Candidatus Palibaumannia cicadellinicola: one gene and its partners. Each later gene encodes a partner of the first gene's protein in a complex. Links are inferred from orthologs where the notes say so. Each region holds a gene or a part of one and is shown on either strand. Other genes may lie near its edges.

What was found.
Region 2: the proteins of accD (region 1) and accB are in contact, whole or in part, in a solved structure (PDB 8UXZ), measured with the Escherichia coli proteins. The link is inferred for Candidatus Palibaumannia cicadellinicola from one-to-one orthologs.
Region 3: the proteins of accD (region 1) and accA are in contact, whole or in part, in a solved structure (PDB 8UXZ), measured with the Escherichia coli proteins. The link is inferred for Candidatus Palibaumannia cicadellinicola from one-to-one orthologs.
Region 4: the proteins of accD (region 1) and accC are in contact, whole or in part, in a solved structure (PDB 8UXZ), measured with the Escherichia coli proteins. The link is inferred for Candidatus Palibaumannia cicadellinicola from one-to-one orthologs.

The regions. Positions count from the first base shown.
Region 1 is NZ_CP008985.1:416,320-421,217, reverse strand. What follows is about bases 1-2,754. They hold accD (acetyl-CoA carboxylase, carboxyltransferase subunit beta), read right to left. Parts: upstream 1,934-2,754; coding sequence 1,067-1,933; downstream 1-1,066. Other genes in these bases: truA (tRNA pseudouridine(38-40) synthase TruA), read right to left, coding at 2,076-2,754; folC (bifunctional tetrahydrofolate synthase/dihydrofolate synthase), read right to left, coding at 1-1,031. In the rest of the region: more of truA, read right to left, coding at 2,755-2,879; IM45_RS02035 (4-phosphoerythronate dehydrogenase), read right to left, coding at 2,974-4,104; fabB (beta-ketoacyl-ACP synthase I), read right to left, coding at 4,204-4,898.
Region 2 is NZ_CP008985.1:63,496-68,250, reverse strand. The notes cover bases 1-2,823. They hold accB (acetyl-CoA carboxylase biotin carboxyl carrier protein), read right to left. Parts: upstream 1,727-2,823; coding sequence 1,274-1,726; downstream 1-1,273. Other genes in these bases: mreB (rod shape-determining protein MreB), read left to right, coding at 2,630-2,823; aroQ (type II 3-dehydroquinate dehydratase), read right to left, coding at 1,748-2,200; accC (acetyl-CoA carboxylase biotin carboxylase subunit), read right to left, coding at 1-1,262. In the rest of the region: more of mreB, read left to right, coding at 2,824-3,673; rod shape-determining protein MreC, read left to right, coding at 3,756-4,712; rod shape-determining protein MreD, read left to right, coding at 4,742-4,755. UniProt on the Escherichia coli protein: This protein is a component of the acetyl coenzyme A carboxylase complex; first, biotin carboxylase catalyzes the carboxylation of the carrier protein and then the transcarboxylase transfers the carboxyl group to form malonyl-CoA.
Region 3 is NZ_CP008985.1:621,018-629,511, reverse strand. Bases 2,508-5,277 are described here. They hold accA (acetyl-CoA carboxylase carboxyl transferase subunit alpha), read right to left. Parts: upstream 4,488-5,277; coding sequence 3,528-4,487; downstream 2,508-3,527. Other genes in these bases: dnaE (DNA polymerase III subunit alpha), read right to left, coding at 4,504-5,277; metC (cystathionine beta-lyase), read left to right, coding at 2,508-3,460. Outside these bases: lgt (prolipoprotein diacylglyceryl transferase), read right to left, coding at 1-596; rppH (RNA pyrophosphohydrolase), read right to left, coding at 706-1,242; DNA mismatch repair endonuclease MutH, read right to left, coding at 1,389-2,084; more of metC, read left to right, coding at 2,276-2,507; more of dnaE, read right to left, coding at 5,278-8,010. UniProt on the Escherichia coli protein: Component of the acetyl coenzyme A carboxylase (ACC) complex. First, biotin carboxylase catalyzes the carboxylation of biotin on its carrier protein (BCCP) and then the CO(2) group is transferred by the carboxyltransferase to acetyl-CoA to form malonyl-CoA.
Region 4 is NZ_CP008985.1:66,305-74,887, reverse strand. The notes cover bases 5,725-8,583. They hold accC (acetyl-CoA carboxylase biotin carboxylase subunit), read right to left. Parts: upstream 7,900-8,583; coding sequence 6,550-7,899; downstream 5,725-6,549. Other genes in these bases: aroQ (type II 3-dehydroquinate dehydratase), read right to left, coding at 8,385-8,583; accB (acetyl-CoA carboxylase biotin carboxyl carrier protein), read right to left, coding at 7,911-8,363; fis (DNA-binding transcriptional regulator Fis), read right to left, coding at 6,048-6,344; IM45_RS00300 (MarC family NAAT transporter), read left to right, coding at 5,725-5,976. Also shown: sulfurtransferase TusA, read right to left, coding at 688-978; inorganic phosphate transporter PitA, read left to right, coding at 1,370-2,884; prlC (oligopeptidase A), read right to left, coding at 2,891-4,942; more of IM45_RS00300, read left to right, coding at 5,326-5,724. UniProt on the Escherichia coli protein: This protein is a component of the acetyl coenzyme A carboxylase complex; first, biotin carboxylase catalyzes the carboxylation of the carrier protein and then the transcarboxylase transfers the carboxyl group to form malonyl-CoA.

The DNA of each region.
Region 1 (4,898 bases):
GGAATATCTTTATGAGTTAGCATGCCGACAACCGCACGAATTTTTCTAATCTGTGGTCGGTGCAGATGCAGCAGTGCATCTAGTTGGCGCGCTAGATAATTTGCTGCATGTGGATTATGTGCTACATCTAAAATCACCAGTGGTTGCTGGCGGATAATCTGAAAGCGTCCAGGTAGCATTGCATCGCGTAAACCTTCACGAATATAATCTTCACGTACTAAAAAGGGTAGACGGTGTACTGCTGCTAGTGCTGTAGCAGCATTATCTAGTGGAATCGCAGGTAACGGCAGTCTTTGTAACTCGCTGTCTCGTTCCCACCAATGCCAGCAAGATTCTTCTACCCGAAATCCCCAATCTCTATTACGGGCAAATAACTTAGCACAGCAGTTAGCAGCGGCGGTATCTAGGGTAATCGGTCGTTCGGACTCGCCAACAATTACTGGTTTACCATAACGCATGATTCCAGCTTTTTCGCGTGCAATGCTGGCGCGATCTAAACCTAGCCAGTTTGTATGATCTAGGGCAATACTAGTGATTACAGCAATATCGGCGTCAACGATATTAGTGGCATCTAATCGACCACCGAGTCCAACCTCAAGGATCACGACATCCAACATCGCTTGGCGGAAGAGCTGTAATGCAGAGAGCGTACTGAATTCAAAATAACTCAAAGAGGTATTATCGCGCCCCATTTCTACGACCGCCATGGCTTCACTGTGGGTTGTTTCTGCTAGTTCATTTCCGTTGATGCGTACTCGTTCAGTATAGTGTAAAAGATGGGGTGAACTAAAAACACCTACTTGTAGACCATAAGATAATAGAATAACTTCTAATAGCCGGCAGGTTGTACCTTTACCGTTAGTGCCTCCAACTGTTATTACCAGCGGTGCTGGTTGCAATAGGTCTAAGTTTTTTGCTACATGGTGTATCCGATCTAGGCCTAAATCTATAGGCTTTGCGTGCAAATTTTCAAGATAATAAAGCCATACCTCAAGTGGCGATTGTTCTTGAGGAATCGTAATATTTTTTATATGCTTATTCATTTGCTGCCTAGTAGAATTCAATTCTATTTTGATTGTGGTGGCTCACAGTGGGTTAATTTAGCAAGCAAGCTAGCGACACGCCAGCGCATGTCTAGTCTACGCACAATCATATCAATAGCACCTTTTTTTAGTAAAAATTCACTACGTTGAAAACCATTAGGTAATTTTTCACGTACTGTCTGTTCAATGACTCGCGGACCAGCAAAACCAATTAGTGCTTTTGGCTCAGCGATATTTAAATCACCGAGCATTGCTAAGCTCGCGGAAACACCACCCATAGTTGGATCGGTGAGCACCGATATATAAGGTAAACGCCGATCACGTAGCCTAGCTAGCGCAGCACTAGTTTTCGCCATTTGCATTAGCGACATGAGAGCTTCTTGCATACGAGCACCACCACTAGCTGAGAAGCACACCAACGGACATTTATCTAATAAAGCCTCTTCTACTGCACGTACAAAACGTGTCCCGACTACAGAAGACATAGAGCCACCAATAAAAGCAAATTCAAAAGAAGCTGCAATAATTGGCATACTATATAATGTCCCTTTCATAACTACGAGTGCATCTTTTTCATTAGTGGCTTTTTGTGCTGCTATCAAGCGATCTTTATATTTCTTAGAATCTCTAAATTTCAAGAGATCTTTCGGCTCCAGTTCACTTCCTAGTTCATACTCGCTGTTTTTATCTAAAAAAGCATGTAGGCGTACCCGCGCTGTTATACGCATATGATGGTCACACTTAAGACACACCTCTAAATTACGTTCTAATTCCGCACGATATAACACTTGGCTACAGTTATCACATTTGGTCCATATTCCTTCGGGAATATTGACTTTTCGTGTAGGAGTAATAGTGCTTTTATTGATAATACGTTCAATCCAGCTCATTGAAAAAACCTAGTTTTTATCCGCTTGTAAGTACTTTTTTATTATAATAGTCATATTGTGTCATCCATAACCTACGATTATAGATTTGATTATACTCTAATAGAATTGATCATTCTCTCAGAATAGGGTCTAAATATATTGATTACTCGGTTAGAAAAACCTGTTCTATAGGTAACGACGGTAGTGCAAAATGCGACGGATAGTCTACATCAACTAAGTAAAGTCCTTTGGCACAAGCGGTAACACCGGCTAAGGAACGATCTTTCAAAAATAAAAGATCTGCAATCCAACTTTCAGGTTTGTGGCCACATCCTACTTCTATTAAACTACCAACAATATTACGAACCATATGATAAAGAAACGCATTGGCTGTGATATCTACTAAAATATATGGTCCTTTACGTATTACTCTCAACTTGTGCAAATTACGCCAAGGAGTACGATACTGACATTGTAGTGCACGAAAAGAAGTGAAATCATTTTCACCTAGCAAGCATTGGCCTGCACGCTCCATTTTACCTGCATCTAGTGGTTGGCAGTAATGAGTTAGTCCGTTGCTAAGTATTGCTGGGCGCAGCCGATGGTTATAAATAATATAGCGATAACAACGTGCGGTTGCGCTAAAACGTGCATGAAAATCTTTTTGAACCTGCATGACCCAGCGTACTGCAATACTAGTCGGTAAATTTGTGTTAACTCCTAACGTCCAAGCAATGTTAGTTCGACGTGCATAGGTTTCAAAATGAACCACTTGTCCGGTTGCATGTACACCGGCATCAGTACGACCGGCACAGCATACCGAAACTGACTCGTTGGCAATTCGCGATAGTGCTTGTTCTAGGCAAGCCTGTACACTAGGCACTTTTGGCTGTCGCTGCCAGCCATAATAAGCACTACCATCGTATGCTATGCCTAATGCTAGCTTTATGTTGCCGTTATTAGTCACGTGATTTTTAGTCTCTAGTCTAGTAAGAAGCTTTAGTACATATCCTTGGTTTTAGTTTGCTTTATTTATTAGGTTAAAACAATCTGTAGTATTGTTAATTAGTAAGGGCATGAAAACCAAGCTTAATCAGCTTATCTGCACTAGTGCTATTATCAGTATCAACGTATAGCGATGACCACTCCCGACGTTCAAAATAACTTTTTCTTAATTGGTCAAATCCCCGAGGTAAATGAATAGTACGACGTAAAAGCATGTCGTCACGCCGCAAATCATACACTAAATGCGCTAATCTACGCAGTGCGTCTTCATCAATCGCGCCGCGCCAACGAACTCGTTCTACTATCGGCGCCGGTAAAATAGTTGAGAGATTTAGCTGTTCACTAATACCTAAAAACGTACTGTAGGCATTAAAAATTTGAAGAGTACCACGTACTTTACCTTCTAAGCTATAACCTGCGATATGCGCAGTGCCTATATCTACGCGGGCTAATAGTGGTAAAAGTAAGTCTGGCTCTGGATCCCATACATCGAGTACAATACTAAGTAACTTACCACCTTCTAAAGCCCGTAGGAGCGCCAGGTTATCTACTACTGCACCCCGGCAAGTATTAATTAATATACGTTTAGCTGAAGGTAACGCTGATAGCAAATCTTCGTTAACGAGATGCCAGGTAGTATGCGGTCCATGGTAGGTCAGTGGGGTATGTAAGGTCAGCACGTCTGCTTCAGCAACTAGCTTTTCCATAGATTGCCAGTCATCTATGACTCCAGCATCAGCTTGTGGTGGATCACATAATAATGTTCGTACACCCAACGTATAAAGACGCTGGTGCAATAGGCGACCCACATGACCTACACCAATGATGCCGACTGTTTTATCCCGGAGGTCGAAACCATCACGCTGTGCTAACCATAATAGAGCTGAGAATACATACTCTACAACTGCAATAGCATTGCACCCAGGAGCAGAAGAGAATCTAATACCTACTTGCTCTAACCAATCCTTATCAACATGATCAATTCCAGCAGTAGCGGTACCTACGAATTGTACTAGGCTACCGTCTAATAAGGATTGATCAACACGAGTAACCGAACGCACTATCAGTGCGTCGGCCGCTAAAATATTTAATGCTGTTATCTCTCGTCCATTTACTATTTGTACTTCGCCTAGGCGGCTGAATAGCGCTTGAGCGTAAGGTATATTTTCATCAACCAATATTTTCACATTATGCTCCGGTACCAGATTCTTCTCTTGTGAATTTTAACCGAACACTAGACTGGATTTTGAATAGAAGCATTAAACGTTTGCTGGTTGGAACACAACTTACTGATATCTACGCATGACTAATGTAGCGTTAGTACCGCCAAAACCAAAACTATTGCTCATAACTGTAGTCAGTTTACGCTGAATGGTTTCAGTAATGACATTCATACCTTCAGCTTTAGGGTCTATCTGATCTATATTAATGCTAGGTGCAATAAAATTATGTTCCATCATGAGTAAAGTAAAAATTACTTCATGTACTCCTGCAGCACCTAAGGAATGTCCGGTCATTGCTTTGGTAGATGACAATGCTGGATGTTTGTTACCGAAGGTTTCACGAATAGCCCACAGTTCTTTTACATCGCCTACTGGGGTTGAGGTACCATGTACATTGAGGTAATCAACAAACGTATCAACATTTTTTAATGCCATTTGCATGCAACGAATAGCACCTTCACCAGATGGTACTACCATGTCAACACCATCTGATGTAGCACCATAACCAATGAGCTCACCATAAATATGGGCATCTCGCATTAGTGCATGTTCTAATTCTTCTACTACAACAATACCTCCTCCCCCTGCAATTACAAAACCATCGCGATTAATATCATAGGTACGAGATGCTTTATCCGGCGTAGCATTATAACGGGTAGAGAGCGCTCCCATGGCATCAAACTCGCAAGCCATCTCCCAGCATAGTTCTTCACCCCCTCCAGCAAACACTAGATCTTGTTTATCTAACTGAATAAGTT
Region 2 (4,755 bases), 350 kb from region 1 along the record:
TGGAGATCGATATTAGTTTTAATATTATCGATAATTAATTCTGTAAGTGCATTTTTCATACGTGAAATAGCGACATTACGGTTCTCACCAAAACAAATCAGTTTACCAATCATAGAGTCATAATACGGCGGTACTGAGTAACTCGTATAAATATGTGACTCCCAGCGAACGCCGAAACCGCTTGGAGCATGAAAACGAGTGATCTTGCCAGGACTAGGCAGGAAAGTATTGGGATCTTCTGCATTAATACGGCACTCAACTGCATGGCCAGATATTTTGATCTTATCTTGAGTGATGGACAGTGGTTGGCCTGATGCAATTAATAACTGTTTTTTAATAATATCTATACCAGTGATCATTTCAGTAACTGGATGCTCAACCTGGATACGAGTGTTCATTTCGATAAAGAAGAACTCGCCTTTTTCATATAGAAATTCGAAAGTGCCAGCCCCACGATAGCCTATTTCAACACAAGCCTTAGCACAACGTTCTCCGATATTACGACGTAACTCATCAGTTATACCCGGCGCCGGCGCTTCTTCTAAAACTTTCTGGTGTCGGCGTTGCATTGAGCAATCACGCTCCCCCAAATAGATAGCGTTGCCTTGGTTGTCAGCTAAAACCTGAATCTCGATATGGCGAGGATTCTCTAGATACTTCTCCATATAGACTATATCGTTACTAAACATGGCTTTAGCCTCCGCGCGAGTAATTCGGATCGAATACTCTAGATCTTTCGAATTGCACACAACACGCATACCGCGTCCACCACCGCCTTCGGAAGCTTTAATAATTATTGGATAGCCGATAAGATTAGCAATAGTGTGGTTTTTTTGCATATCTTCGCTAACTGGTCCATCTGAGCCAGGTATACATGGTATACCTGTTTGTTTCATTGTTTTGATGGCAGAGACTTTATCTCCCATCAGACGAATAGTCTCTGCTTTAGGACCGATAAAAATAAATCCTGAACGCTCAACTTGCTCCGCAAAATCAGCGTTCTCGGACAGGAATCCATACCCTGGATGAATAGCAGTAGATCCGGTAATTTCCGCGGCAGAAATTATGGCAGGAATATTTAGATAACTTTTCATAGAGGGCGGAGGGCCGATGCATATCGTTTCATCTGCTAAAAGTACATGTTTGAGATCACGGTCGGCGGTAGAGTGCACAGCTACGGTTTTAATGTTTAGTTCTTTACATGCACGAAGGATACGCAGCGCAATTTCACCGCGATTTGCGATGACAATTTTTTCTAACATTTGACGCCTCGTTACTCGATGATAATTAGTGGCTCATCAAATTCAACCGGTTGACCGTTATCTGGTAAAATAGCTTTTACCACACCGGCTTTATCGGATTGAATACTATTCATTATTTTCATAGCTTCAACTATGCATAGAGTGTCGCCGACGTTTACTTTCTGACCTACTTCTATGAAAGTTTTAGTGTCCGAACTCGGAGTACGGTAAAAAATCCCCACCATTGGTGAGCGCACAATATGACTACTCATAGTTGCAGGTACGGCAGCGGTTTCGATAGCAGCTTCATGTACAGTCCCTGACTGCGGTTGGGAAGTAGGGATATAAGTCTGTATCATTGGGTAGGCAGATTGTACCGTAGCACGACTGATACGAACCGATTCTTCACCTTCAGATATTTTCAGCTCTGAAATGCTAGATTCTTCAACCAGTTCAATTAGTTTCTTGATCTTACGAATATCCATAAGTGAAGTTCCATACTCTAATTAATTAGATTTTGATAGAAGTTTTACCGCAGTCTTTAAAGCAAAGTGATACCCATCAACACCGAAACCACAGATCACGCCAACCGCAATATCAGACAGATAGGAAGAATGTCTAAAAGGCTCACGAGCATATATATTGGAGAGATGAATCTCGATAAACGGAATATTTACCGCTAAAAATGCATCACGCAAGGCAACGCTAGTATGGGTAAACGCGGCAGGATTAATAATGATAAAATCATTCTTGCCACGAGCTTCATGTATATGATGGATTAGCGTATGCTCTGCATTGGACTGAAAATGACTTAGTTTTGCTCCAAGGCTAGCAGCAAGATTAATCATATCTATGATTATCTCATTAAGTGTGGTACCGCCATACTTTTTGACTTCACGGTTACCTAGCAGATTTAGGTTAGGGCCATTCAGAAGCAAAATGTGGAACTTTTCAGCCATTATACGGTGATCTAGCTTCAATTTACGATACCCCGTAGAAGATAACTAACAACAAATTATTTGTCACTTTTTTGCTTAAATATTTGTTATTTATTATGATCACATAATAGAAAAAAGGTATTTTGAACACTCAATTGGTTTCCGATACTTTTATCGGTGCAATTGATATTTGTTTCGTACTGATCTTACTGGAGTATAAAAAATATTCATGTTTTGAACCCAGATTAGTCTTAAATTTTTTTTAATATTTCAGTCAAATTTATGTTTGACCGCAAAAAAGACAATAGTTTCGCACCTCTCCGGGCTAAAATCTATAACCAATATTTATTTTTTTGTAATAATATTACGAATATTATCTCTTCTATAACAACATATTGTATGTTTTTTACACCGTTTTGATTTTGCACTATTACTAGCAGGATATAATTTATGTTTAAAAAATTTAGAGGCATGTTTTCTAATGACTTATCCATTGATCTAGGGACTGCGAATACCCTCATTTATGTAAAAGGACAGGGCATTGTCCTGAACGCACCTTCCGTTGTTGCGATTCGTCAAGATCGTGCTGGTACGCCGAAATGCGTAGCGGCAGTTGGCCATGAAGCAAAACAGATGCTGGGGCGTACGCCCGGTAATATTGCAGCCATCCGTCCGATGAAAGATGGTGTGATTGCCGACTTTTTTGTGACGGAGAAAATGCTGCAGCACTTTATCAAACAAGTTCATAGTAATAGTTTCATGCGTCCAAGTCCGCGTGTACTAGTCTGTGTTCCGGTAGGTGCTACCCAAGTAGAACGCCGTGCTATCCGTGAATCAGCACAGGGTGCTGGAGCACGCGAGGTTTTCTTGATTGAGGAGCCTATGGCTGCAGCAATAGGTGCTGGACTGCCGGTATTTGAAGCAACGGGATCAATGGTAGTCGATATTGGCGGCGGTACCACAGAAGTTGCAGTAATTTCGCTGAACGGTGTAGTCTACTCCTCTTCTGTACGCGTTGGAGGCGATCGCTTTGATGAAGCTATTATTAATTATGTACGCCGCAACTACGGTTCCCTGATTGGTGAAGCTACCGCTGAACGAATTAAGCATAGCATTGGTGCTGCCTATCCCGACGATGAACTGCGGGAGATTGAAGTACGTGGTCGTAATCTAGCAGAGGGAGTACCACGTAGTTTCACTTTGAACTCCAATGAGATTCTAGAAGCGCTACAGGAGCCACTTACTGGTATTGTTAGTCCAGTTAGGGTAGCGCTGGAACAATGCCCGCCGGAGCTGGCATCAGATATTTCAGAGCGTGGTATGGTGCTTACTGGCGGAGGTGCGCTGCTACGTAATTTAGATCGTCTACTAATGGAAGAGACAGGTATTCCTGTTATCGTAGCAGATGATCCATTAACTTGTGTTGCCAGGGGCGGTGGTAAGGCGTTAGAAATGATTGATATGCATGGTGGTGATTTATTCAGCGAAGAATAACTTACCTCAAACTAAAAGAAAAATAAGGGAGAATAGGTCCGAGATAGTACTTCCTTTTTTTATTGAGGTCAAAGTGTCGTTTATAAAGCCAATTTTCAGCAGAAGCTATTCTCTGCTGCTGCGACTATTGCTAGCCATGATAGTTGCCATAATTATAATTATGGTAGATAGTAGGCTAGAGACTTTTGTGAATATTCGTACCTACATGGATACTGCAGTCAGTCAGTTTTATTTGATTGCTCATCGACCACGCCAAATGCTAGATGATATCTCACAAATTTTGGCTACTAACGCTCAACTAAAGTTAGAAAATCGTGCTTTGCGCCAAGAGTTGCTGCTAAAAAAAAGTGAGCAATTGTTGCTCGGGGAGTATAAAAAGGAAAATAGTAAACTACGTGAGCTACTGGTATCTCCGATGCTTCAAGATGAGCGTAAAATGGTTACCAAAGTGATTTCTCTCAGGACTGATCCATACCGTCATCAAGTGGTAATTGATAAAGGGTGGGGTAATGGTGTGTATATCGGCCAGCCAGTTATCAGCGACCAAGGAGTAGTAGGGCAGGTTATTGCTACCAGTAAGTTAACTAGTCGTATCTTGCTAATTTGTGATGCCTCCCACGCGCTTCCAATTCAGGTGTTACGTAATGATATCCGGGTAATTGTCGTGGGTAATGGATGCACGGTAGATCTACAGCTTGAACATCTACCGTGTAATACTGATATTCGTGTCGGTGATGTACTAGTTACCTCAGGTCTTGGAGGCCGCTTTCCAGAAGGTTATCCTGTTGCTGTTGTATCGTCGGTTCAACTAGATACGCAGCATGCACATACTATAATTAAGGCGCGACCTACAGCCGTGTTGCAGCATTTACGTTATCTACTCTTACTGTGGGGTGCGGGTCTACGTCTTGAAGTCCCGCTACCACCAGATGAGGTACGTCGTGTCGCTAAAGAACGGCTAATACAGATGATGCCAAAGGGCCTGCAGTATTCAGCGTCAGCTACGGGTCAAAGCTTAACCTACTTGAACGAACATTGAATTACATCTACGTTGATTGAAACGCAATAATGAATCGGTATCA
Region 3 (8,494 bases), 210 kb from region 1 along the record:
TGAGACGGGTGACGAGGTAGCATACCATATTGCTCAAATAGCAATCTTAATTCTGGATTCGTAAGTAGTAGTGCTTGATCAGCATTCCTAGAACCTGGGAATAACATTGCCCAACTCGTATCAGTGGTGACTCTGCCCCAGAGCTCACCATTAATAAAATTACCTAATCGTCCGACTCCTAGGCCAAACGGAACCATTGGTGCTATCAAATCAGATACTTGGAAAAAATGTCTTTTGGTGCGGCCTGCGAACCAAAAAATGACCGTAATAACACCAATCAGACCGCCATGGAATGACATTCCACCATCCCATACTTTAAATAAATACAGTGGATTATTTAAAAATAGCTGTAAGTTATAAAATATAATATAACCAATACGCCCGCCAATAAAGAGACCAAGAAAACATATATACAACAAATGTTCTACTTCTTTTGTTGTCCAATCACTATAAGGCTTGTTGACGTATCGCATTCCCATCCACATGGCAAATAGAAAGCCTACTAGATACATCATACCATACCAATGCAAAGAAACTGGACCCAAAGAAAACAAAACCGGGTCTATCTGAGGAAAAGATAGATATTTTGTGATCATTTACTACCACCACAATTTAGATAATATTTTTTAACGGACTACTTTTCGATAAAGTAGTATGATAACTTATTAATAGACTTTTTGGTCTTGAGATATCTTTTTTATAATATTAAACACTTGTTTTTCTTTTATAAGTCACAACCGGCTCTTGTGTTGCAGTATCATGCCACTGTAGCGGTATTACTACGTTAGAAAATTCCTTCATCACTCTACGGTACACGTCCCGTTTAAAGGAAACTACCTGACGAACCGGATACCAAAAGCTAACCCATCGCCAGCCATCAAATTCTGGTATCTCCCCGCGCTGCATATTGATTTCTACATCCTGACATACTAGTTGTAACAAAAACCATTTTTGCTTCTGACCGATACATATCGGCTTGGTGTCCCAGCGTACGAGCCGCTTAGGAAGCTTATAACGTAACCAATTACGTGTTGAAGTTAAGAGACTAACATCTTTGCGGCTTAACCCTACTTCTTCAAACAATTCACGGTACATAGCTTGTTCAGCAGTCTCACCAGTATTAATACCACCTTGTGGAAATTGCCAAGAGTTTTGTTTATATCGCCTAGCCCATAATACCTGTCCATCTATATTGCAGATTACAATACCAACATTCGGGCGGTAGCCATCATCATCGATCACCGAACTGCCTCGATTACATAACAAACATAACAATATGTTTTGATTGTTTCATACTAGCACATTGCGGTAAACTATTGCTTTTGAAGATTAGTTTTTGTAAATTCATCGTATAAAATATGATTATTAACTAATATTTGTATACAGTACTATACTAAAAAATTACGTGCTAGTAACTGACCAGTAAAGTTCTTTTTGAGGTAAAAACCTAGCGGTATAGTTCGAATTGGTTGCCCTAACTCACCAATAGCTGTAGTTAAAGACCTACTATTAGCAGCTTTTGGCCGTAATTGTAGTACTTCACCATGGCTAGCAGTAATATGCTTGATTTTACCTAATACAATCAGATCCATGAGTGCCTCCCAATCGCACTGTAACTGGAGTACTTCTTGTGAATCTGGGCTCCACAATAGCGGAGTACCGATGCGCCGTTGAGCTAAAGGTATTTCACGTTGTCCCTCTACTGGGATCCATAAAACTCGCGCTAACTTATAGCGGACATAGCTTACTTCCCATGTCATACCACTATTACCGGTAAGTGGGGCTACGCAGACAAAGGTTGTTTCTAGCGGTCGGCCATTTCTATCTACTGGAATAGTTTTTAATTCAATACCAATGGCTGCAAAGTCTTGCTCAGGCTTATTACCTGCGCTCGCACCAAGATATTGTTCCAGTAATGCACCGATCCAACCTTTATATCGCTTAAGGCTGTCTGGTATAACTATAGTTGCATGCGCAGCTAGTTCTCCAAGAGAAAAACCAGCCAGCGCTTTAGCACGGCGCAATAGTTCTCTTTCATTAGCTGGAGGTTTCATCGGAATAAAAAGCTTAAAAAGTGTGCTCATTGAAGCATTCCTATGATGAGTTTAGTATCTTTTCATGTTATACTTATAATTTATATTATTTTAAGTACTATTCTAGTACTAATCTTATGTACAAAAGCATATACGGTACAATACTATGGTACCGTTAAATGAAGTTCATGTTGCTAACACTTCTATATTAATTTAAGTATAAAGGCAAAATGCGTATCATTATGGCTAAAAAATTAGCAACAATGCTCACAAGCGTCGGTAGAGACCAAAAATTTACCCATGGCGCAGTTAATACAGTGATACAACGTGCATCCTCAATAGTGTTCGATTCAGTCCAAAAACAAAAACAAGCCGCTGCGGGACGCAGCTCCGGCGAGTTGTTTTATGGTCGCCGCGGTACTCTAACCCATTTTGCGCTGCAGCAGGCGATGGTAGAGTTGGAAAGTGGCGCGGGCTGCGCCCTTTATCCTTGCGGAGCAGCGGCGGTAACTCATGCTATTCTTTCTTTTGTATCTGCAGGTGGTCATATTTTAGTTACTAGTTCTGCTTATGAACCAACCCAAAACTTCTGCAAGCATATTTTAGGAAAAATGAATATCACGACTACTTGGTTTGATCCACTAATAGGCGCAGGCATCAGTGATTTAATTAGGCATAATACTCAGATTATTATGCTCGAATCACCGGGTTCCATAACTATGGAGGTGCAAGATATTCCTGCCATCGTGCAGGCAGTACGTGTGAAAAAACCTACTATTGTTATTATGCTTGATAATACCTGGTCAGCTGGAGTATTACTTAAGGCATTAGATTTAGGAGTAGATATTTCTATTCAAGCAGGCACGAAATATATTATTGGTCACTCTGATGGAATGATCGGTACAGCAGTGGCTAATGCTCGTTGCTGGGATCAGTTGCGTGAGCAATCATATCTAATGGGACAAATGGTTGATGCTGATACGGCTTATATGGCTTCGAGGGGATTACGTACGCTTGGTATCCGGTTACAACAGCATGAGGAAAATGGACTATGTATTGCACACTGGCTAACTCAACGCTCTGAGGTAGCAATGGTTAACCATCCAGCACTACCGGGATGTAAAGGACACGAAGTTTTCATACGCGATTTTAGCGGTGCTAGTGGTCTATTTTCTTTTGTTCTTAAACAGAGGCTGAGTGATACTCAGCTTGCCAATTATCTAAATAATTTCAAATATTTTAGTATCGCTTACTCCTGGGGAGGTTTTGAATCATTAATTCTAGCTCACCAGCCAGAAGAGCTCTCCGCTATTCGTCCTGCTGGTGGTATAGACTTCACTGGTACATTAGTACGGCTACATATCGGGCTAGAAAATAGCGATGATTTGATCAAAGATTTATCCGAGGGCTTTACACGTATTGCATAAACTTCTGAGATTCATGAAGTTAATACTCCAATTATTTTTCAGCCACAGAGTAAACTAATACCTTAACTTAACAATAACCGTATTTCATTATACGTTGATAACGACGGTTGAGTAGTTCTTCTTCGTTCATTTCATCTAATTCTGCTAGATCAAACAGTAGCTGTTTTTTTAAGGAAGCAGCAATCGTAGGTACATCGCGATGAGCGCCACCTAGAGGTTCTGGTATGATACTATCAATAAGTTCAAGCTCTTTGAGGCGCATAGCGCTGATTCCCATTGCTTCAGCTGCGAGCGGCGCTTTATCAACGTTTTTCCACAATATAGACGCACAGCCTTCTGGCGATATTACTGAGTAAGTGCTGTATTTAAGCATATTCACCTTATCCCCAATACCAATAGCTAATGCTCCACCAGATCCACCCTCACCTATCACGGTACTAATAATCGGGACTCGTAAGCCAGTCATCTCACGTAAATTTGTAGCAATAGCTTCGGACTGACCACGCTCCTCCGCACCGATACCTGGATAGGCACCGGGGGTATCGATAAATGTTAAGAGTGGTATACTAAATCGATCAGCCATATCCATTAAGCGTAATGCTTTACGATAACCTTCTGGGGCTGGCATACCAAAGTTACGATAGATCTTATCTTTAGTTTCCCGTCCTTTCTGGTGCCCAATTATCATCACTGGACGCAAATCTATGCGTGCTAATCCGCCGACGATAGCTTTATCGTCGGCATAAGCGCGATCACCTGCTAGTTCGTCAAAATCGGTAAAGATATACCGTACATAATCTAGCATGTATGGTCGACGGGGATGCCGTGCCAACTGAGCAATCTGCCATGTACTTAGATTCGAAAAAATTTTCCTAGTCAGTTCTATGCTTTTTTCACGTAAGCGCTGAATCTCTTCATTGAGATTAATATCACATGTTTCATTTTTACTACTAACTGATGTCAACGAGTCAATCTTTGCTTCTATATCGGCAATAGGCTGTTCAAAATCAAGAAAATGGATACTCATACATAGTATGTCTCTATTAGTCAAATTCTAGTTGAACCTGTTCATTGCCTACCAAAGTACGTAAATCATTTAGTAAATGGTCAGTTGGCATAACCCGCCAAGTGGCACCTAAATTAAGCCGTACACGTGCATTTTCACTATGATAATAAAGATGTACTGGAATAGTTCCTAAAACATGTAATTTAAAAGATAAATAAAGATGGTTTAAAAACTGTTCATTAATTTGTTTAGCAGTCAGCGATATAGCAAGTGCACATGCATATTTTTTACGTGCGGTGTTAATATCCATGATATTACGTGCAATTATCTTAAAACTTTCGTTAAACTTATCAAAGTTAACTTCTCCCTCGACAAGCAAAATACGGTCTTTTTCTAATAAAGCTTGGTGTTTTGCGAGCATATCTGTAAAAATAATAACGTCTAAATGTCCGGTGCGATCATCTAGAGTACACATACCAATACGATTACCTTGCTTGGTTACTATTACTCGTACTGATAAAACTAAACCAACTATGGTTAGTCTTTTACCTTGTGCTATAAAAGGTATATCTTTTAAGCGTACTCCTCCAGAATAATATTCTATCTCATATAAGTATTGTGTAATAGGGTGACCTGTTAAATAAAATCCCAACGTTTCCCGTTCACCCTTTAAAATAACCTGTTCCGACCAGGGGAGTACATTTTGGCTCTGAGAATAGTTCTCCGATATTTTCGTTATAGGTTCAATTGTCGGTTGATCTACTCGAACACCGAACATATCTATCTGACCTATGGTCTCTAATTTAGCATGCTGATCTGCGGTCTTCAACGCAACATCTAACAAGTTAATAAGTGCCGCGCGGTGCGGTCCTAGTATATCGCAAGCACCAGATATGATTAGCTTTTCTAGCACGCGTCGGTTCACTTTTTTGATTTGTATACGTGTACACAAATTAAATAAATCGTTAAAATCTCCGCCTTGATTTCGGGCTTCTATAATCACCCCTATCGGCCCCTCACCTACGCCTTTAATTGCGCCGAGACCATAAACGATCGCTCCATATTCATTTACATGAAAATGATACTGACCTGTATTGATATCTGGCGGCAGTACTGTAATACCCATGCGTAAACATTCTTCTACAAGTCCTACGACTTTATCTGTATGATCTATATCTGCTGTCATCGCTGCCGCCATGAATTCGGCCGGATAATGCGCTTTAAGCCATAACGTTTGGTAGGAAACAAGCGCATAAGCTGCAGAGTGAGATTTATTAAAACCATATCCAGCAAAGTTTTCTACCAAATTAAAAATCTTCATTGAGAGCTCACCGTCGATACCAATTCGTTCTGCACCCGCTTTGAAAACTGCGCGCTGTTTCGCCATTTCTTGAGGTTTTTTTTGACCCATAGCGCGGCGTAACATATCTGCTTCGCTAAGTGTATATCCTGCAAGTATCTGGGCTATCTGCATTACCTGTTCTTGATAAAGAATAATACCGTAGGTAGGTTCTAAAACTTGTTGTAAAGACTGGTGTTGCCACTTCAGATCAGGATAGCAGATTGCTTCACGTCCATGTTTACGATCGATAAAATTATCTACCATGCCAGACTGAAGCGGACCAGGACGAAATAGTGCTACTAATGCTATTATATCTTCGAAACAGTCTGGCTGTAGGCGCTTAATAAGATTTTTCATGCCACGTGATTCGAGTTGAAATACGGCAGTAGTATCGGCACATTGCAGCATCTCGAAGCTTTTTTGGTCTTCCAACGGAATTGCAGCAATATTAAGATCATTCAGATCTTGAAGTGCGCGCTTAGCGTTAATCATTTCTAGAGCCCAGTTTATGATGGTTAGAGTGCGTAGGCCGAGAAAATCAAACTTGATTAAACCAGCGTGCTCTATATCGTTCTTATCAAATTGAGTAACTGGATAATTACCCTCTGCGTCACAGTATAGTGGTGCGAAGTCGGTAATTTTGGTAGGTGCAATAACTACTCCGCCTGCGTGTTTACCCACGTGGCGGATAATCCCCTCTAACTTCCGCGCCATATCTATTAACACCTTGACATCTTCATCACAGTTATAGAGAGCTTTTAGCTGCGGTTCAGTCATTAAAGCTTTTTCTAGCATGATTCCTGGATCATATGGCACGAGTTTAGAGATTTTATTTATCAAGTGGTAAGGGTAACCTAATACTCTACCGACATCGCGGATAACCGCCTTAGCCGCCATAGTACCGAAAGTTATGATCTGTGATACTGCGTGACGACCATAAGTTTCGGCCACATGATCAATCACGCGATCTCTTTTTTCCATACAGAAATCAACATCAAAGTCTGGCATAGACACACGTTCAGGATTGAGAAACCTCTCAAATAGTAGATCAAACGCCAGCGGGTCGATATCGGTTATTTTAAGTGCATAGGCAACTAGAGAACCAGCGCCTGATCCACGTCCTGGCCCTACGGGTATACTGTTGTCTTTCGACCATTGTATAAATTCCATTACGATGAGGAAATAGCCTGGAAATCCCATATTATTAATAACTTGCAGTTCTGTATCTAGTCTTTCATCGTAAGGTAATCGTTTCTCACTCCGCTGCCTGGAATTTGGGAAAATAAAAGTGAGTCGCTCTTCTAATCCTTTACGTGAATATTTAATTAAATAGTCTTCGGTAGACATATCACCGGTCGGAAACTGCGGTAAAAAATATTCACCAAGGCGGATAGTGACATTACAACGACGAGCAATTTCCACGCTATTAGCTAACGCTTCAGGCAGATCGTAAAATAACTGACACATATCTTGTTCGCTACGAAGATACTGCTGCGAGCTGTAGTTACGCGGGCGCTTAGCGTTATCCAAAGTATATCCATCATGGATCGCAACTCTAATTTCGTGGACATCGAAATCATCTGGACTGAGAAAACGTACGTCGTTGGTAGCAACTACTGGTAAATCATAGTGCTTCGCTAGCTCTATCGCCGCGTTCAGATAGCTTTCTTCATTTGGTCTACCAGTGCGAACTAGTTCTAGATAATATCTTTGTGGAAAATAGCGCTGGTAGAAAGCGACACACTTTTTTACTTGTGGCATTTCGCCACGCATTAATAATTGGCCAATATCACCTTGCTGTGCCCCAGAAAGAATAATTAAGCCTTCATTATGCTGGATAAGCCAGTTACGATCGATCACAGGACCAGCTGCACCATAGCCTCGCTGATAGGCCTGAGAGATAAGCATAGTTAAACACTGATAGCCAAAGTTATTGGTAGTTAGAATAGTCAATTTCGTTAGTTCATTGCCTAGTATCTCACTTTGCATTAAGAAATCAGCACCGATAATAGGCTTAATACCAGCATGGTGGGCTATGTTATAAAATTTAATGATCCCACAAATATTAGTGAAATCTGTAAGAGCTAGCGCGGGCATCTGCAGCTCAACTGCTTTGTCGACTAATGAATGAACTTTGATCAATCCATCAATCATGGAATAGTCGCTGTGTACATGTAAGTGAATAAAACGTGGTTCTCTCATTGGTTTTAATTTTTGTAGACTACATAGAGTTTAACCGTTTAATCATTAATTAACGCGAGAACAGCGAGCGCAGCTTGTTCGTCAGCATTACAGCGTATTTGCTGATGCAACTCGCGGAAGGTAGTAAGTAATCTGGCGCGATGATAATCGTTGCTCAATAGCGGCATTAAAACCGCCGCTAGATTATCTGGACAGCAATTTTCTTGCAATAGTTCTTTTACTAATTCACAACCAGCTAGTAGGTTTGGTAAAGATACCCAAGGAGATTTTACTAATCGCCGCGCTAATGGGCACTTTGCTAGCATGCACTCTAGCGTCGCGGTACTAGATGCTAGCAATGCAGCATCTACAGCAATCATCGCCTGAATGGCCTGATTATCCAATCAACGTAAGCGTAATGCTGGAGCTACTTTTTTATGTATCCGTAAAAACTGCTCGCGTCGTGCCTGATTTATTAACGGTACAATAATCTCTAGACCAGGGA
Region 4 (8,583 bases), 350 kb from region 1 along the record:
CGCGGAAAGTATCGCCTGCAGCCAACATCACATTTTTTCCTTCAGCCTGATATTGGCGCGCCATTTTACCAATAGTGGTAGTTTTACCTACACCGTTGACACCAACTATAAGGATGACGAATGGCTTTTGACCATCTATGACTAGCGGCTGACTAACTAACGAAAGAATCGCCGTCATCTCTTCGTATAGTTTACTGTAAAGCGCCTCTGCATCTTTTAGTTTACGGCTATCTACATGCGCAATAAGGTTATCCATGATTTTTGTAGTGGTTTCTAACCCTACGTCGGCAATCAAAAGTTGCGCTTCTAGTTTATCGAATAAATCATGATCTATTTTTTTGCCGCAGAACAATTTGATCAATCCAGATCCAAAATTGTTACGTGTTTTTACTAGACTATGTTTCAGCCTAGTGAATAATCCCTCGTGTAACTGGTGCTCCTGCTTGTGAGAGAAATTTCGTATAGTAATATCAATAGCAGAGGAAGTATGATTGGTTTTGCTACCAGTGGTTGGCGATACGGTATCATGCAATAGGTCTGATTTGCTATGATTATGATCATCGTTACGACGATAGCTGAAAGAGGAAAAGAAACTTCTTTTGTTTTCTTTTGCCATGTGCGACTATGCTCCTTACTTAATATTACCACTATTTATTGCTCGTAAATATTATTCGTCTAATATCGACGCTATCCTATCCTAATTTTTTTAGGCGCCCCCTCTTTCCTTTTTCCTTCCTTGCGTAATAGATAATGATACGGTAGCTGCTTTGTTGCTTGTGCCAACAAAGTATGCTCCATAAACCGGCAAAACGATGGAATATCGCGTATTGTAGATGGATCATCGGTAATAATCAGCAGTATTTGCTCTTCGGGCATATGACGCAAAGTCTTACGTAATATCATGACAGGCTCAGGACAACGTAGACCGCGAGCATCTAGAATTTCATTCGCAGAGTCAAAAACCTTCGATATCAACATTAAGGATTAATTCTCCTATTGTTAGTAAAAAAATTGATACTATTCAATTAAAAAAATCGCACTACTTACTGTCACTACACTACTGAGTATACGTGAGTGATCAGTTTTTTGTTGACATAATTTGGTCTGTTATAAGTCGGCGAAACATAGTATTAGTCTTATACTGCAGTACAACAATTACTAGTAGAAGCAACCTGACTTGCTACTTAAATTAAGCTCATTAATGATTGAAACCTTCGAAAGTAAAGAGTTGAATAACATCATATAAAGGTATTGCTAATTCTATCTGCACTACAATAATCGTCAAAAAAGCCATATTTTTCTTTTCCCTAGGGCTATTTGTCGCAGATAATGCGGCCCGTTCATGTCCAAACAATGGCACCCCTCTCCTATGCTACATTTGTTCGACGGCATGGATTTCCATACCGGTACAATGTTAATTTGTGCATTATTTTTTATCTTACTTTATGAGGCGATTAATGGCTTTCATGATACTGCGAATGCCGTAGCAACTGTTATTTATACTAGAGCCTTGCGTTCTCAATTAGCAGTTGCGATGTCTGGTTTGTTCAACTTTCTTGGTGTACTGATGGGTGGTCTGAGTGTGGCTTATACCATTGTTCATCTATTACCGATTGATCTACTCCTTAATGTTAGTTCGGCACAGGGGCTAGCTATGATGTTTTCTATGCTATTGGCAGCGATTCTTTGGAATTTAGGTACCTGGTATTTTGGTTTACCTGCCTCGAGTTTCCATACTCTTATCGGTGCAATAATCGGCATAGGGTTAACAAACGCGCTGATTATTAATAGTTCAGTAGTACAGGCTCTTAATATTCCTAAGCTGATTGAAATATTCCTATCGTTAGTCATTTCTCCTCTAGTAGGTTTGGTGCTAGCCGGTGCTATGGTTTTTTTTCTACGCTACTATTGGAGTAATACTAAAAAGCGCCGTCGTATTCATATGACGCCCAACGAACGAGAAAAAAAAGATGGAAAACGTAAGCCGCCATTCTGGACTCGCATCGCACTTATCTTCTCTGTTGCCGGCGTCAGTTTTTCGCATGGTGCTAATGATGGTCAAAAAGGCATCGGCCTGATTATGCTAGTACTAATAGGTGTAGCGCCGGCGGGCTTTGTCGTCAATATGAATGCCAGCGGTTATGATATCAGCCGTACCCGTGATGCTGTTAATCACTTACAGCAGTACTATACGCAGCATCAATGCACTTTTAGTGTCGTAAATCCCTTTTTAACGTTACAAACTAACCACAAGGTTTGGAGTTGGAGTCAGAGCGAAAAACCTATACGACAAGAATTACACTGTGAGCTTTCACAGGCATTTATTCCGATACATCGTGCTTCGCTGCTACTGAATAATCTCAATAGTTACGACGAGTTGAGTCCAGAGCAGCGCTCACACCTACGTCGTTTACTTATGTGCCTCGCCGATATTGCTGACAAAGTTACGAAATTTCCAGAAACGCCAGCTACTGATAAACTGTTCTTAAATAATCTACAACAAGATCTATTGTACACGGTCGAGTATGCACCTCTATGGATTATTGTAATCATAGCACTAGCACTGGCGCTAGGTACGATGGTAGGTTGGCAAAGGGTCGCGACCACTATCGGTGAAAAAATAGGCAAAAAAGAGATGACCTATGCGCAAGGTCTTTCGGCGCAGATGACCGCAGCGTTATTCATAGGTATCGCTAGCTATACCGGCATGCCGGTGTCTACTACTCACGTGCTTTCGTCAGCTGTGACAGGTACTATGCTGGTTGACGGTGGTGGTATACAGGGTAAAACAGTAAAAAATATTTTGATGGCTTGGATTTTAACCCTGCCAGTAGCTATTGTGCTGGCAGGGGGGTTATACTGGCTGGCACTTAAATTAATTTAAATAGTATTACTTACTAATATCTCGGATACCGTAGTGGCGTAGCATAGCATCTAACTGTGGTTTGCGTCCGCGGAAACGTGTAAATAATACTATTGGATCTTCAGATCCGCCACGTGAAAGGATATTATCTAGAAATGAATCGCCGGTTTTTCTGTTGAAAATACCCTCCTCTTCTAAGCGCGACCATGCATCGGCAGCTAGTACATCAGCCCATAAATAGCTGTAATAGCCGGCAGCATAACCGCCAGAAAATATATGACTAAAAGCATGGGGAAAACGTACCCATTCAACGCTAGGAACAACTGCGACCTGTGCTTTAACTTTTTTCAGTATTTCCAATACTTGCGCTCCTTGCTGATGATTGTACTGGTAATGCATGCAGAAATCGAAAAGGCCGAATTCTACTTGGCGTAAAATAAATAATGCAGCTTGGTAGTGCTTTACGTCTAGCAGATTATTCAGCAATTCTATTGGTAGTGGTTTACCGGTTTCATAGTGGCCGGAAATTAACTCTAGCGCCTCAGGTTGCCAACAGAAGTTTTCCATAAACTGACTTGGCAGCTCTACCGCATCCCATGGAACACCATTAATACCAGCTACTCCTGGGGTATCTATACGAGTTAGCATATGATGTAAACCATGACCAAATTCATGGAATAATGTGGTAACTTCGTTGTGGGTAAATAGTGCTGGTTTTCCGCTCACCGGAAGATTAAAGTTGCAGGTCAAATAAGCAACAGGCTTTTGTAAGGTACCATCTACTTTACGCATCATACCTACACATTCATCCATCCAAGCACCGTCACGTTTATTGTTGCGGGTATATAAGTCTAAATAGAAACTGCCACGCCATTCGCCTAGCTCATCAAATAAGTCAAAAAAACGAACATCTGAATGCCAGGTATTGACATCATTACGCTCTACCGTAGTGATACCATAAATACGTTTCACGACCTCAAACATACCGCTGAGAACCTGCGGTTCTGGAAAATAAGGACGCAACTGTTCATCGTTGATAGAAAATAGAGACTCTTTTTGTTTTTCACTGTAATAAGCGATATCCCAAGGCTCTAGCGTATCATGATCAAAATGCATTTTTGCGAAAGTACGTAGCTGCGCAAGTTCTTGCTCTCCCTGCGGTCGAGCGCGCTTAGCAAGATCGTTCAGAAAATCGAGTACTTGTTGAGGTTCACGTGCCATTTTAGTGACCAAAGATTTTTCTGCGTAGCTGTTGAATCCCAGAATTTGCGCTAGTTCATGGCGTAACGCTAGTATTTCACTCATAATAGGTCCGTTATCCCATTTACCTGCATTTGGTCCTTGATCTGAGGCACGAGTATTGTAAGCTCGGTATAATTCTTTACGTAAGATACTATTATCACAGTAGGTTAGAACAGATAGATAGCTAGGAAGATTTAACGTAAGTAACCACCCTTCCTGCTCGTGGGTCTCGGCATTGGCGCGTGCAGCCATTCGCGTACTATCTGGTATTCCAGATAACGTATGTTCATCGGTGATCAATTTACTCCATCCGGTTGTGGAGTCTAGTACATTATTGCTGTAAGCTGACTCTAACTCAGACAACCTGGCGACAATATGTCCGTAGCGCTGCTGTTTTTCTGTAGTCAAGTTAATTCCGGAAAGTTCGAAAGAGCGTAATGTATTATCTATAGCTTTTTTCTGCGCTATGCTTAGCTGATTATAATCATCGCTATGACGCAGATTATAATAGGCATTGTACAACCCTTTATGTTGCCCCACCCAGGTACTGTACTCTGATAATAGTGGCAGAATTTGTTCATAGACAGCGCGTAGTTGTGCACTATTCTGTACTGCATTTAGATGATTGACTGGTGACCAAATACGGCTTAAATCGTCATCCGCATCTGCTAGTATCTGACAAAGATTATCCCAGTTAAATGCACCTGAATAGGCTACTACCTTTTCAACGGTTTGACGACAATGGTTCAATGCTGCTTGGACAGCCGGCATAATATCCTCAGGATGGATCGCGGAAAAAGGAGGTAAGAAAAAAGGGGTAAGCAAAGCATTTTTCATAGTAGTACGTTCCAGATGATCATTCGTTCATAACCATAATTCAAATAATGCACTGTTTTTACTCCTTATATAAAGATTAAAACAAAATCAAACCAGCTGAATAAACGCCCTTCATTTGAAGAAATAACTTATTAACTGACTTAAACCGTAATAAATATTGCTGTTCACTAGAATTTATTAATAGAATCTTTTTATTAATAGTACCTATAAAGTATAATGATTGGCATTTACGGTCGTAGGCAGTACATTTAATAATGAATAGATATTCAAAGTAGTTGTAGCAGGTAACGCTCTAAATGATAGGGCCGGCGCTTCTTATTTTTGTACGATATTCTATCGAATATGCCACCAGATTTACTAGTTTACTAGGAGAAAAATTACCTATGTTAGAACTCTTTAAGGCTATTGGCCTGGGCCTGATGGCTCTATTACCTCTCGCAAACCCCCTTACTACCCTAGCACTATTTTTGAGCCTCAGTAAAAATATGACTCCTGAGGAGCGTAACCAGCAGTCGCTACTGACATCTTTTTATGTCTTTATCATCATGATAGTGGTATTTTATGCTGGAACCCTAGTCATGAAAACTTTTGGAATTTCTCTCCAAGGTTTGCGTATTGCTGGTGGTCTGATTGTCTCATTTATTGGATTTCGCATGTTATTTCCAGATCTAGAGCAGACTAACGAAATAGAAAACCAGACCAAAGACAAGATAAAAAACGTTAATATAGCTTTTGTACCGCTCGCCATGCCAAGCACAACAGGGCCAGGTACTATCGCTATGATTATTAGTTGGGTCTCTACGATTAAAGAGGGTGTTTATTTTGCACCTTGGATAACTAAGATTGCGCCTATTTTGGTGTTTCTCACCGTTAGCTTGATAGTCTGGGGAGTACTGCGTAGCTCAGGCGCAATCATGCGTTTTATCGGCGCTAATGGAATTAAGGTAATCTCACAACTAATGGGATTCTTACTAGTGTGTATGGGTGTACAATTTATTATTAATGGTATGTTAGAAGTACTAGTCCAAGAGTAATAAGCTAGTTGTTACGGCAACAGTAAATACATTACTATTGCCGTAACTAGTAAAGTCAATCAAAAAAATTATTAATTCATACCATACTTTTTTAATTTCTTACGTAGTGTGCCACGGTTAATACCCATTATTAGAGCAGCGCGGGTCTGGTTTCCTCGAGTATATTGCATGACCATATCTAAGAGTGGTTGCTCTATTTCGGCTAACACCAATTCATATAAGTTTTTAATATCCTGACCATTCAGGAGAACAAAATAGTTTTTTAATGCTTGTTTAACTGAGTTACGTAGAGGTTTTTGTGTAACCTTATCTTGCGCATTAATGGTAGAAACAATTAGTACATCAGAATTAACACGTTGTTCTAACATAATTATGTCAGCCTTAACCAAATAATTTCTTCACCCATATTTAGGTATGTAACTTACCGATATGTACAAAGGTATAGTATTGAATGTGCACAGAAAACATTAAGAATCTCTTTTCTCCGCAAGAGTAGATATCTTACGCATTTTATTCCGAGAAGAAAACTCAATATTTGGTACAATACCATATTTGGTACAATACCATAGTATATTAAGTTTTATGTATACCTAACTTTTGTTCTAAATAGTGGATATTAGTGCCACCGTTCTGGAAGTTCTCATCATTTATTATTTGAAGCTGGAGATCGATATTAGTTTTAATATTATCGATAATTAATTCTGTAAGTGCATTTTTCATACGTGAAATAGCGACATTACGGTTCTCACCAAAACAAATCAGTTTACCAATCATAGAGTCATAATACGGCGGTACTGAGTAACTCGTATAAATATGTGACTCCCAGCGAACGCCGAAACCGCTTGGAGCATGAAAACGAGTGATCTTGCCAGGACTAGGCAGGAAAGTATTGGGATCTTCTGCATTAATACGGCACTCAACTGCATGGCCAGATATTTTGATCTTATCTTGAGTGATGGACAGTGGTTGGCCTGATGCAATTAATAACTGTTTTTTAATAATATCTATACCAGTGATCATTTCAGTAACTGGATGCTCAACCTGGATACGAGTGTTCATTTCGATAAAGAAGAACTCGCCTTTTTCATATAGAAATTCGAAAGTGCCAGCCCCACGATAGCCTATTTCAACACAAGCCTTAGCACAACGTTCTCCGATATTACGACGTAACTCATCAGTTATACCCGGCGCCGGCGCTTCTTCTAAAACTTTCTGGTGTCGGCGTTGCATTGAGCAATCACGCTCCCCCAAATAGATAGCGTTGCCTTGGTTGTCAGCTAAAACCTGAATCTCGATATGGCGAGGATTCTCTAGATACTTCTCCATATAGACTATATCGTTACTAAACATGGCTTTAGCCTCCGCGCGAGTAATTCGGATCGAATACTCTAGATCTTTCGAATTGCACACAACACGCATACCGCGTCCACCACCGCCTTCGGAAGCTTTAATAATTATTGGATAGCCGATAAGATTAGCAATAGTGTGGTTTTTTTGCATATCTTCGCTAACTGGTCCATCTGAGCCAGGTATACATGGTATACCTGTTTGTTTCATTGTTTTGATGGCAGAGACTTTATCTCCCATCAGACGAATAGTCTCTGCTTTAGGACCGATAAAAATAAATCCTGAACGCTCAACTTGCTCCGCAAAATCAGCGTTCTCGGACAGGAATCCATACCCTGGATGAATAGCAGTAGATCCGGTAATTTCCGCGGCAGAAATTATGGCAGGAATATTTAGATAACTTTTCATAGAGGGCGGAGGGCCGATGCATATCGTTTCATCTGCTAAAAGTACATGTTTGAGATCACGGTCGGCGGTAGAGTGCACAGCTACGGTTTTAATGTTTAGTTCTTTACATGCACGAAGGATACGCAGCGCAATTTCACCGCGATTTGCGATGACAATTTTTTCTAACATTTGACGCCTCGTTACTCGATGATAATTAGTGGCTCATCAAATTCAACCGGTTGACCGTTATCTGGTAAAATAGCTTTTACCACACCGGCTTTATCGGATTGAATACTATTCATTATTTTCATAGCTTCAACTATGCATAGAGTGTCGCCGACGTTTACTTTCTGACCTACTTCTATGAAAGTTTTAGTGTCCGAACTCGGAGTACGGTAAAAAATCCCCACCATTGGTGAGCGCACAATATGACTACTCATAGTTGCAGGTACGGCAGCGGTTTCGATAGCAGCTTCATGTACAGTCCCTGACTGCGGTTGGGAAGTAGGGATATAAGTCTGTATCATTGGGTAGGCAGATTGTACCGTAGCACGACTGATACGAACCGATTCTTCACCTTCAGATATTTTCAGCTCTGAAATGCTAGATTCTTCAACCAGTTCAATTAGTTTCTTGATCTTACGAATATCCATAAGTGAAGTTCCATACTCTAATTAATTAGATTTTGATAGAAGTTTTACCGCAGTCTTTAAAGCAAAGTGATACCCATCAACACCGAAACCACAGATCACGCCAACCGCAATATCAGACAGATAGGAAGAATGTCTAAAAGGCTCACGAGCATATATATTGGAGAGATGAATCTCGATAAACGGAATATTTACCGCTAAAAATGCATCACGCAAGGCAACG